DNA from 2 places in the Lysinibacillus sp. RC46 genome. Region 2 is predicted to be linked to the other one. Evidence: riboswitches for the same ligand, from Rfam matches in the RefSeq annotation. Region 2 holds a riboswitch; the other holds the start of a gene.
What was found. Region 2 has a riboswitch for preQ1 ahead of ABH966_RS23890 (QueT transporter family protein). Riboswitches for the same ligand answer to the same signal wherever they lie in the genome.
Positions count from the first base shown of each region.

Region 1: linked by a shared signal. The riboswitch ahead of queC (7-cyano-7-deazaguanine synthase QueC) and the one ahead of ABH966_RS23890 (QueT transporter family protein) in region 2 are both predicted to bind preQ1.

Region 1 covers NZ_JBGCCF010000025.1:10,051-15,947, reverse strand. Annotated here, with positions in the region: gene speD (adenosylmethionine decarboxylase) at 1-417, shown strand, start outside; gene speE (polyamine aminopropyltransferase) at 417-1,271, shown strand; gene ABH966_RS19760 (leucine-rich repeat domain-containing protein) at 1,585-3,459, shown strand; PreQ1 riboswitch class I at 3,658-3,704, shown strand; gene queC (7-cyano-7-deazaguanine synthase QueC) at 3,962-4,621, shown strand; gene queD (6-carboxytetrahydropterin synthase QueD) at 4,625-5,098, shown strand; gene queE (7-carboxy-7-deazaguanine synthase QueE) at 5,091-5,819, shown strand.
Region 2 covers NZ_JBGCCF010000039.1:28,066-33,962, forward strand. Annotated here, with positions in the region: gene ABH966_RS23870 (FtsX-like permease family protein) at 1-748, opposite strand, end outside; gene ABH966_RS23875 (ABC transporter ATP-binding protein) at 766-1,458, opposite strand; gene ABH966_RS23880 (hypothetical protein) at 1,700-1,945, shown strand; gene ABH966_RS23885 (DUF1259 domain-containing protein) at 2,018-2,413, shown strand; PreQ1 riboswitch class I at 2,717-2,761, shown strand; gene ABH966_RS23890 (QueT transporter family protein) at 2,768-3,250, shown strand; T-box leader at 3,344-3,544, shown strand; gene trpB (tryptophan synthase subunit beta) at 3,605-4,768, shown strand; gene ABH966_RS23900 (long-chain fatty acid--CoA ligase) at 4,812-5,897, opposite strand, start outside.

The sequences.
Region 1 (5,897 bases), on a different contig from region 2:
ACATTAGGTAGACACGTATTAATCGAATTTTATGGTTGCCCAAGTGAAATTATTGAGCAAAACGCTTTAATCGAGCAGTTTATGAATGAAGCTGCAGACTATTCTGGGGCAACAATTGTAGAATCTTGCTTCCATCATTTCAACCCATATGGTGTTTCGGGTGCAGTCATTATTGCTGAATCACATTTAACGATTCATACTTGGCCAGAATACGGATTTGCTTCTGTAGATGTTTATACTTGTGGCGACTCAGTAAGTCCTTGGAAAGCAGCAGAATATTTAGAACAAAAACTGCAAGCGAAAAAGACAGAATCATTTGAAGTACCTCGTGGAATGGCTGATAAAATTCGCCAATTTGCAGAACAAGAAATTGATACAATTCTAGTAAAACAAGAAGTATTAGAGGACGTGATTTAATGAAATGGTATACAGAACAATGGAGCAATAACTGTAAATTTTCAATCGGATACAACGAAGAAATTCATAGTGAACAATCTCCATTCCAAAAAATAGATTTTTATAAAGGTGAGGAGTTTGGTACTTTCTTCACTTTAGACGGATTGATGATGGTCAACGAAAAAGATGAGTTCATTTATCATGATATGATTACGCACCCAGCATTCGCTACCAATCCAGATATAAAAAAAGTATTAATTATCGGTGGTGGTGATGGTGGTACTGCTCGTGAAGTACTACGTTACTCATCAGTAGAAAAAGTAGTAATGGTTGAAATCGATGAGTTAGTATTCCGTTTAAGCCAAAAATACCTTCCGATTACAGCTGCTGGTGTTGAAGAAGATCCACGTATGGAAATGATTTTCGATGATGGCTTAGCTTACGTTCAAAACGCAGCTGATCAATCATTCGATTTAATATTAGTAGATTCTACTGATCCAATTTCAGTCGGTGAAGGTTTATTTACAACAGCTTTCTATAAAGAATGTTATCGTGTATTAAACGAAAAAGGAATTCTAATTAACCAACACGAATCACCATATTTCGCGGAGTATGCAGAAAACATGCGTAAAGCACATAAAAAAATTAAAGGTATTTTCCCAATCGCAAGCGTATATCAATTCCATATGCCAACATATCCATCGGGACACTGGCTATTCGGATTTGCTTCAAAAGCGTTACATCCAATTAAAGATGTTCAAGTAGATGCTTGGGACAAATTCGCTCTAAAAACGAACTATTACAATACAGATTTACACGTTGGTGCATTCGCCCTTCCTACATTTGTAAAAGAAGCGCTTGATCGTGATGAATAAACTTCAAAACTCTTACGACAGAGGATTATAGGGACTTTGTGGAGCTTGTTGCGAAGGAAGTAGAGACTTCGTTAAATTTATATTTGAGTTCCGTATAATAACCTCACTTATCCTCCGTATCACAAGTAATAGTAAATCAGAAGTTTAAACTTATTGTATAAAAGAGTGAATACACACAAAAAAGTCGCCTCATAGGTGGCTTTTTTTTTTGTAGGTCTAAAGGTGTGAAATAATTGGTGTTTAATAGAAATATTGACAATTATTTTTCAGGCAACTAAGCTTAATAAAAATAGAGCTGCAGAGGGGATTGCCAGTGGAATTCATTAAATTAAATTGTCCGAATTGTAATGGGAAAATTGAATATAGAGAGGGACAATCATTCAAATGTCCTTTTTGTGAAACTGAAATAATGTTGAAAGAAAATAAAGTTTATTATGTTGATCAGACGATTAATAATTATTATGGTACAACTTCTGCGAATAAAGCTACACGTCCAAAACCGAATTTAAAAGCGCTTTTAATAATACCGATTGTCATCCTTTGTATATTCCTTGGCTATTTTCTTTTGAGCGGCAATCAAACAGAATATGGTAACCATAAGGACCTAGCTGTTCGGAAAATGCCTGAAAGCGAAGTTCTTTTATTCTTTTTAAAAGATATTTTTAATAAAGGTGAAGCAATGCCAACTAAAGAAGAAATCGCAAGTATCCGTTATTTAAAAATATACTATTCTGAAGATCAATGGCATTTTGATTACAGTCTTGACGATCCGTTTACAAATAAGCAAGCCAAAATTTCTAACTATATTATTATGGATAAGTTATTAAATACACAAAAAATCGAACAAAAAGATTTTGAAGCCTTTACTGGTCTGACGGTATTGAATTTGATGGGTGATTATGAAATATCACAAAGTGAAAATGTAAGCTTCCGACATCTGGAAGGTTTAAAAAGCTATACAGGTAGCTTTAATGAATCATTTAGTAAAATTGCTGAATATTTCAGCGATAAGTCTAATGTTGTAGAGCTCTCTATCCAAATCCGAAGTAATGATGAACTTGCTTTATTATTAGAGTTTCCTAATCTTCAATCACTTGAAATTTCGTATCACACCGAGACGGTTACAGACTTCGCTCTTCTGAATAAACTGCCATTAAAATCATTGTCTTTAAGATCTGCCAATGATTTGAAGTGGTTGTCTTCATTAACTGATTTAGAGTCGTTAGCAATAGATTTGAGTGAAGCGACAGATTTTAGCTCGTTCTATTCACTGAATCAATTACAAGAATTGAAACTAACAGCGGTGAAAAATTTAAAAACGCTTGATTTTATACAAAACATGCCTAACTTGCAATCGCTTGATCTTGAAAATATGGATATTACGAATGTAGAACACCTTAGAAATAAGTCTTCATTGACAAAGTTGCGTTTAGCTTCTCTTTATAAATTAGAATTGTATGATATTGTGAACAGCCTGACTTCACTGACCGATTTATCGATAACTGGTTATAGTGGCCAAATAGCATCGATTGTAGCACCCCATTTAAAAAAAGCCGAATTAAAAAGTTCTTTCTTATCCAAGTTAGAGGCACCTGCTTTAAAAGATTTAACTGTTGAGATAAGTGGGGGACAGTCGTATTTGAATGGAGCAGAATTACTGAAATATCCACAGCTAGAACAACTTACAGCAATGGAGTCTGGCGATTTTACAGGCATTCGTTCTTTAAATCGTTTGCCAAATCTGCAAACCATAAATTTAAATGAAACATCTTTTTATGAAGAGACGAGTGAATTATTCAATTTACAGCATGTAAAAACGTTAAATTGTAATGAGTGTAAGTTTCAAATTAATAGTCAAAATTCATTTAACAACAACATACTGGAACATTTAACTTTGAATAATGTATCCTTCCGAATAGGTAATGGTGACTGGGTGCATGAAGTTGATAAGGTTATGCCTTACTTTGCTGGCTTTTCAGCTCTGCGTTCATTCACAATACAAGATAGTTCACTACAATCGTTAAGTTTTATGGGGAATTGGCAACAAATTGAGGTGCTTCATTTGGAAAATAACGCTATTTCAAATGTAGAGCCATTAGTGAATTTGCCTAATTTGAAAAAGCTATATATTTTAGGAAATCAGGTGCAAAATAAATCTGTTCTAGACAATGGAATAGTGATTTATTGAGGCAATATGACTATTTAAATCCTCACTTAGCCTAATCAAGGTGAACCGTATCGTGTTTAGTGTACTGCTAAAACATAGAGCAGTATAACAGTGGTTATTCCAGAGAAGCATTTATGGGGAAGATTTTTTTATAAAAATCCATTTGACGTTTTATACTATTTTTTGTATTATATTGAAGAAAAGAATGCCCGGACTAGAACGGGAGAGGTTCATAGCAAATACCCTCTATAAAAAACTATGGAAACATGACAATATGCCATGTCCATATCGGACGTGGCTTTTTTTATGTTTTTACTTATGTTTTAATAGAATGATTGGTGATGCCTCTCTTGAAAAGTGTTGGGAAACATTTTACAAGGGGGTTTTTTTATGTCTGGCCGAAGCCGTTAAGAAAGATTGAAGTATTTAACTTATTAAGGCACACAATATTCGTTAAAAAACTAAGAAGAAAACAGCACTTTTTCTTAGAGTACTGTTTTTCGATATAAGGGAGTTTTTATAGATGAAGCAGGAAAAGGCAATTGTTGTATTTAGTGGAGGTCAGGACAGTACAACCTGTTTGTTTTGGGCAAAAGAACGTTTTGAAGAGGTAGAGGCAGTAACTTTTGATTATGGTCAAAGGCATCATCTTGAAATTGAATGTGCGAAGAAGATAGCAGAGGATCTCGGTGTTAAGCATCACATTCTTGATATGTCACTCCTGAATCAGCTTGCTCCGAATGCGTTGACACGACAAGACATAAAGGTGGAAGACGGAGAAAATGGTGAGCTTCCATCGACTTTTGTACCTGGTCGAAATCTTCTCTTTCTTTCATTTGCGGGCGTTTTAGCGAGCCAAGTAGGAGCTAAGCATATTGTAACTGGCGTTTGTGAAACGGATTTTAGCGGATATCCGGATTGCCGAGATGTTTTTATTAAATCTTTGAATGTAACATTAAATTTATCGATGGATAATTCCTTTGTGATTGATACACCGTTGATGTGGCTGAATAAGGCACAGACATGGGAGCTTGCTGATCAGCTTGGGGCACTTGATTTTGTACGGGAAAGAACGTTGACTTGCTATAACGGTGTAATAGCAGATGGCTGTGGTGAATGCCCAGCATGTAAACTGCGAAAAAAAGGGCTTAATGAGTATTTGAATTACAGGAAGGAGTCTTAAAACATGTCAGATTTTAAAATCGTCGATAAGCTCCAAAAGATAGATGAAGATATTCAAAGAAATCAATTGATCTATCATGCAAAGCGTGTTCTCATAAGCAAAGAATTTACCTTCGATGCTGCTCATCATTTACATAATTATGAGGGGAAATGCAAAAACCTACACGGTCATACGTATCGTGTAATATTAGGACTGAGTGGATACACAGATGATCGCGGTTTGGTGATTGATTTCGGCGATATAAAAGCAATATGGAAACAAAAAATAGAGATTCATTTGGATCACCGCTATTTAAATGAAACGCTTCCGCCCATGAATACGACGGCAGAGAACATTGTTGTTTGGATTTACGAAAAGTTGGCTCAGGCTTTACTTGATGAACAAAGGTATAACGGTGCGCGTGTAGAGTTTATCAGGCTATACGAAACTCCGACAAGCTATGCAGAAGCGAGACGGGAGTGGATGGAAGTTGAGTAAGGTACCTGTTATCGAAATTTTTGGACCGACGATTCAAGGTGAGGGAATGGTCGTTGGCCAGAAGACAATGTTTGTGAGAACTGCCGGCTGTGATTATTCCTGTTCTTGGTGTGATTCATCGTTTACATGGGATGGCAGCGGAAAGCATCTTATAGTCCAAATGACAGCGGAAGAGATTTGGTCTGAGTTGAAACGTCTTGGAGGCAATGGTTTTTCATTTGTCACGATTTCAGGCGGCAATCCTGCACTCTATCAAAATTTGGAAGAACTCATTGCCATTTTAAAAGAAAACGACATAAAGGTCGGAGTGGAAACACAGGGAAGCAGGTGGCAAAAATGGATGTATGAGATTGATGAACTGACAATCTCGCCAAAGCCACCTAGTTCTGGAATGACCACAGACTATTCGGTGCTCACTGATATCTTTGAAAAGCTAAAAAAACGAAACAGTAATCATCATATATCCCTCAAAGTAGTCGTTTTTAATCAAGAGGATTACGATTATGCTAAACAAATTCACCATCGATATCCAACGATTCCTTTTTATCTCCAAGTCGGTAATGATGATCTCACGACGACTGACAATTCACGATTAATACTACATTTATTAGATAAATATCATGCGCTGATTGATAGAGTGATTAAGGATGAGGAATTCAGAGATGTCAAAGTACTGCCACAGTTGCATGCCCTTGTTTGGGGGAATAAAAGAGGTGTATAGATAGTGTGCCATTACAAGAATAGGCGTCTGCTGTTAACCTTCGAATCGAAAGGGAAAAGATCAGAACTGGTCTAGGTG
Region 2 (5,897 bases):
TAATAAGCAAAACCATTACAGTTAAACCGAAGAAACTTAAGGCGCTAATTAGACAGATTTTAAACATTTTTTCTTTTGCGATTAATGTAGAAAGTACTTGCGGATTATCTTCTTTACTCACCACGGACTTTACATGTGAATCCAATAGCATTTTTTCTAGAAAGATTTGTTTCTGTTCCTCAGACTCACTTTCCAAAAATCGGCCCGAATAACTTGTTTTCTCCTGTTCACCCCAACTTGTGTAAGCTTCCTCACTACATAGTATTAATGCTTGAGTAGCAGGTTTGTAGCTAACACCATTATCAGCTACCAATGGTGAAATTGCGTCCGGTAAAGTAAAAATCCCACTAATTGAATAAGTTATATTGCCAATAGTAACTGTATCTCCTAATGCTAATTTATTCTCCTGTGAAAAATTTTTATCTATTGCAATTTCAGTTACTTTTTTTGGCGCCAAGCCTTTCAAGTATATTGGAATATCAATGTTTCGAGTATTTTGCATAATACGATATACATTTTTTTCATCATAAATGACTTTATATGTTACAGGATCATACGTAAAAGAATACTTATTTGAAAGGTCCGTAATTTCCTCTCCCTGTAGAATAAGTGTAAAGTCCTGCTGATTTTGATGTTCTAGTGCCCTCTTGATGGAGTTTGTACCTTGAAGATAGAAAACAAGTAATGTACAAATAAACACTGCACAGGCAACAACTAGTACAAGCGGATACTGTTTTTTAAATGTCATCAAATGTACTCCCCTTCTCACCATGTAATTTCTTCAACATCTAGTGGGTTAGTATTGCTAGTTACTTCTACTATTTTCCCGCTAGTCATTTTAATAACCTTTGTTGCAATTTGAGCAATACTAACATTGTGCGTTACCATAATAATTGTAAATTTCAATTGTTTTTGAAGCTGCTTCAAATAAGTTAAGATTTGTTTGCTCGTTTCTTCGTCTAATGCTCCAGTTGGTTCATCACAAAACAAAAAATCCGGTTTTTTCGCTAAAGCACGTGCAATAGACACTCGTTGTTGTTGCCCCCCTGAAAGTTCATAAGGAAGGCGTTTTTCTAATCCATGAAGTCCTACACCATCCATTATTTCAGTAATATTTTTGTTCCCTTTTAAGTCAGCACCCATTTTAATGTTAGATTCTACATTTAAAAATGGCAGTAAATAATATGCTTGAAAAATAAAAGCTGTTTTATCACGTCTAAACAACGTAAGATCTTTCTGATTTAATCCACAAATCTCGTAGTCATCGCAAGTAACGCTTCCTGAATCTGGTTGCTCTAAACCAGAAATTACATTAAGGAGCGTAGATTTACCCGATCCAGAAGGGCCAAGAATGACAACGAATTCCCCATCACCAATTGACAATGAAACTGAATTTAATGCATAAAGCAATTCACGACCATTTTGATAACTTTTAACCAAATTTTCTACTCTTAACATGTTAGACCTCCAAACATTTCGTTTATTAATTAATTAATCAATTAATAAATAAACGATATTATTGATTAATTAATTTGTCAATAACCAAAATGCTCCGTTCAATCATGCATAGTAAAAAGCCCCATCTGGTTAGATGCGACTTAATTTTTCTACAGACACTATTCCTTTTCAGTCTCCTTTTTTACATTTAATGCATATGATGCAAATGAGACTAGTGCTGTTTTCAAAAAGGAGGATTACCATGAACAATGAAGATATCGATTTAAATCAACCTTCTGAAAAGCAAAATGCAAATATAGGAGATATTGACACAATCATTTCTGATCTTTGTGACAGTCTATTCGCATTTGCTCTAGATTTTGCCTTAAATGCCTTGGAATATACAAAAGATTTAGATGGAGAATTAGAATATTCGGATGAATTCAAAAAACAACTAGACGATATAATTTTTGAAATAGGAGAAATTAAAAATGTTTTAGATGAATAATTTCAATCAGAGACCTCTACTACTTTCGCTCCAAGGCATCCTCATTAAATTAAAAAAAGCAGAGGTGTCTAAATGCAAAGCTTTCAAGATATGTGTACAAAATTTGCTCAGATTGCCAACGGAAAAGCTTCAACGGAACATGGTGTATGCTCAGTAAAACTTAATCGAAATCTTAATGTTATGATTCAAGGTCGCCCAAGTCGTAGTGCACTTCATGCTGGGATAACATTCGAATCACTTGATATATATGGAAATGCACTTAACTTAGGTGAAGTTGTAGTACTTCAAGAGGAATTACCTCCATTTGTTAAGGTACTTGCAGAAAATAATTTGATTATAAGTGCTGTTCATAATCACTGGATCTATTCAGACCCAGTTATTTTATACGTTCACTTTCAATCAATAGAGCCCCCATTAATCTTTGCCCAAAAATTTGCCCAAGCATTTAGTGTTTTAAAAAACTACTGATAACTACACTTGTTAAAAGAACTGCTTAGAACAGTTCTTTTTAATTTAACTGGATAAATCACTCATTTTTTATTTTTCACAGTTGCTTCTCATCTATAGACCAATTTCATTCCAACTGTAAAGAAGCAAGTGTACAAGCCCCCTTCTTATGTATTCAAAATTCGAATCCGGTCAAACACACACCTATCTAACTAATGAGCAACGAACAAGAGCTAAATATTACCTTTAGCACTATGAATTTCTGCGTTTTTTTTACTCATCGCTATTTACAAGTAAGCTTGAACATTGATATGATTGCATTTGCTTCACGTGGTTCGTAACCATCCCACGTAAAAAAACTAAGGAGAAATGAATATGAAAATAAAATTTTTAGCAACGAGCGGCATTATTGCAGCTCTCTACATTGCTGTTACATTATTAGTCGGATCATTTGGCTTTACAGAGGTGCAGTTCCGTCTATCCGAAATGTTTAACCATTTGGTTGCCTTTAACCCTCGTTTTGCCGTTGGGATTATTATTGGTGTATTTATCTCCAACATATTTTCACCACTCGGTATCTACGATTTAATTTTTGGTGTCGCCCATTCGATGATTACCCTTGGGTTGTTCATTCTTATTTGTAAATTTGTCAAAAATATTTGGGCACGTTTAGTCATCAATACATTTTTATTTACATGTACTATGTTTATCATTGCATTTGAATTGAACTTAGCATTAGAACTACCATTCTTCTGGACATGGTTAACTGTTGCTGCAGGTGAATTTGTTGTCTTAGCGGTCGGTGCACCGATTATGTATACATTGAATAAACGCTTAAACTTCAAAAATTTAATTTAATTTAAAAGACGGATCTTATTAGATTCGTTTTTTTATTTTCTTGGCACCAAGATATCTTGACACTATTCCGAAAATACTTTACAATTCATTTCAATAAATGCTAAGAAAAAGAATAGTAGCAAGCGGTCGTACTTAAAGAGAGCTGATGGTTGGTGCAAATCAGTAGTACATACTTGTGAATGGGCTTTGGAGCAGCCTCATCAAAAGTGAGGACGAATTTACTCCCCGTTATCGGAGTACGAAAGCGCGCAATTTTTGCGAATGAAGGTGGCACCACGGTTACTCGTCCTTTTTACAGAAGGATTGTAGTGACTTTTTTTTATGGAAAAATTAGATAAGAGGAGTCGAGAGAAGATGAGTATAGTAGTAGAGAAAAAAGGATATTTCGGTGAATTTGGCGGTAGCTTTGTTCCTGATGAGCTTCAAAGTGTATTAAATATTTTAGATGGAAACTTCCAAAAATATAAAGACGATGAAGACTTTAATAAAGAGCTAGATTATTATTTCCATGAATATGTTGGGCGCAAATCTCCACTTTATTTTGCTGAAAATTTAACAAAACAATTAGGTGGCGCAAAAATTTTTTTAAAGCGTGAAGATCTTAACCATACAGGTTCACATAAAATTAATAACGTTCTTGGACAGATTTTATTGGCAAAGCGCATGGGTGCTAATCGTGTGATCGCCGAAACAGGTGCAGGTCAGCATGGTGTAGCAACAGCAACTGCTTGTGCAATGTTCGGGATGGATTGCACAATTTATATGGGCTTAGAAGATACCAAGCGCCAAGCATTAAACGTCTTCCGTATGGAGCTACTTGGTGCCAAGGTAGTAGCCGTTGATAAAGGTCAGGGGCGACTAAAGGATGCAGTGGATGCAGCATTTGCTGATTTAGTTGAAAACTACGAGACGACTTTCTATTTACTAGGTTCTGCTGTTGGACCTCACCCATTCCCTTCAATGGTCAAGCATTTCCAATCAGTCATTAGCCGTGAAAGTCGTGAACAAATTTTAGAAAAAGAAGGAAAGCTACCAGCAGCAGTACTTGCTTGCGTCGGTGGGGGTAGTAATGCGATCGGTGCCTTTGCAGAATATATTGCAGATGAAAATGTTCGCCTTATCGGCATTGAACCAGATAAAGCAGCAACATTAAATGAAGGAACACCGGGTGAATTACACGGCTTCAAATGTTTGGTACTGCAAGATGCAGAGGGCAATCCGCTACCAACCTATTCGATTGCCGCTGGACTAGATTATCCTGGAGCTGGTCCAGAGCACAGCTATTTAAAAACAACTGGTCGTGGAGAATATGTAACAGTGACGAATGAAGAAGTGCTTGAAGCATTCCAAGTGCTGTCAAAGGTTGAAGGAATTATTCCTGCACTTGAAAGCTCCCACGCAGTTGCTCATGCACTAAAACTTGCGCCAACACTATCTCCGGAAGAGAGCATTATTATCAATATTTCCGGGCGTGGAGACAAAGACGTGGAACAAGTATTCCAAATGTTAAGTAGATAACAAAATGAAAGAGCGACTTCCTTTATGGAAATCGCTCTTTTAACTATACGAATGAAGCTAATTTCGGATAAATTTCTGCCACATTATCTCGAAGCTTGGCTTTCAGAAACTTTCCAACTGATGTTTTTGGAATTTCATCTAAAAATACCACATCATCTGGTACCCACCATTTTGCAAATTGACTTTCTAAAAATGCCAGAAGCTCCTCTTCACTTGCTGACATTCCTTCCTTCAATACTACACAAGCTAGCGGGCGTTCTTGCCATTTAACATGCGGAATTGCAATAACTGCTGCCTCCAAAACTGCATCATGGGTCATTAACGCATTTTCTAAATCCACCGAGGAGATCCACTCCCCACCCGATTTAATTAAATCCTTAGTACGATCCGTTATTTTGATAAAGCCATCCTCTGTTCGTACCGCAATGTCCCCTGTATATAGCCAGCCACCTCGATACGCATCATTTGTACGTTCATCACGATAGTACTCGTGTGAAATCCATGGACCTCGAAGACGTAACTCACCCATTGTCTCTCCGTCCCATGGCACTTCTCCATGGTCATTAATAATACTCGATTCAATACCGGCCATCGTCATTCCTTGCATTGCTCGCGATTCAATACGCTTTTCAATTGGCCATTCATCCATCCAAGACATATAATTTGATAATGCTACAATCGGCGTTGTTTCAGTCATTCCATACACGACGATATATGGAATTCCATACTGCTCTTCAAATGTACGAATAAGTCGAGTAGGTGAAGCAGAGCCACCGCAACAAATAGCTCGTAGCGAACTTATATCTCGCTCACGCTTCTCTTGTTCCTGTAACGCGCCAATCCAAATTGTCGGCACTCCAGCTGTTAATGTAATCTTCTCCTGCTCCACTAAATCCAAAATGATTGCCGATGTGAATTGTGGACCAGGCAATACTTGTGTAGCACCCACATTGACACTTGCAAACGGTAAGCCCCATGCATTTGCATGAAACATTGGCACAATCGGCATCACGACGTCACGTTCAGAAATGCCCATTGAATCAGACATACTGAGCATCATACTATGTAGCACTAAACCTCGATGTGAATAAACAACCCCTTTTGGATTTCCTGTTGTAGCACTTGTATA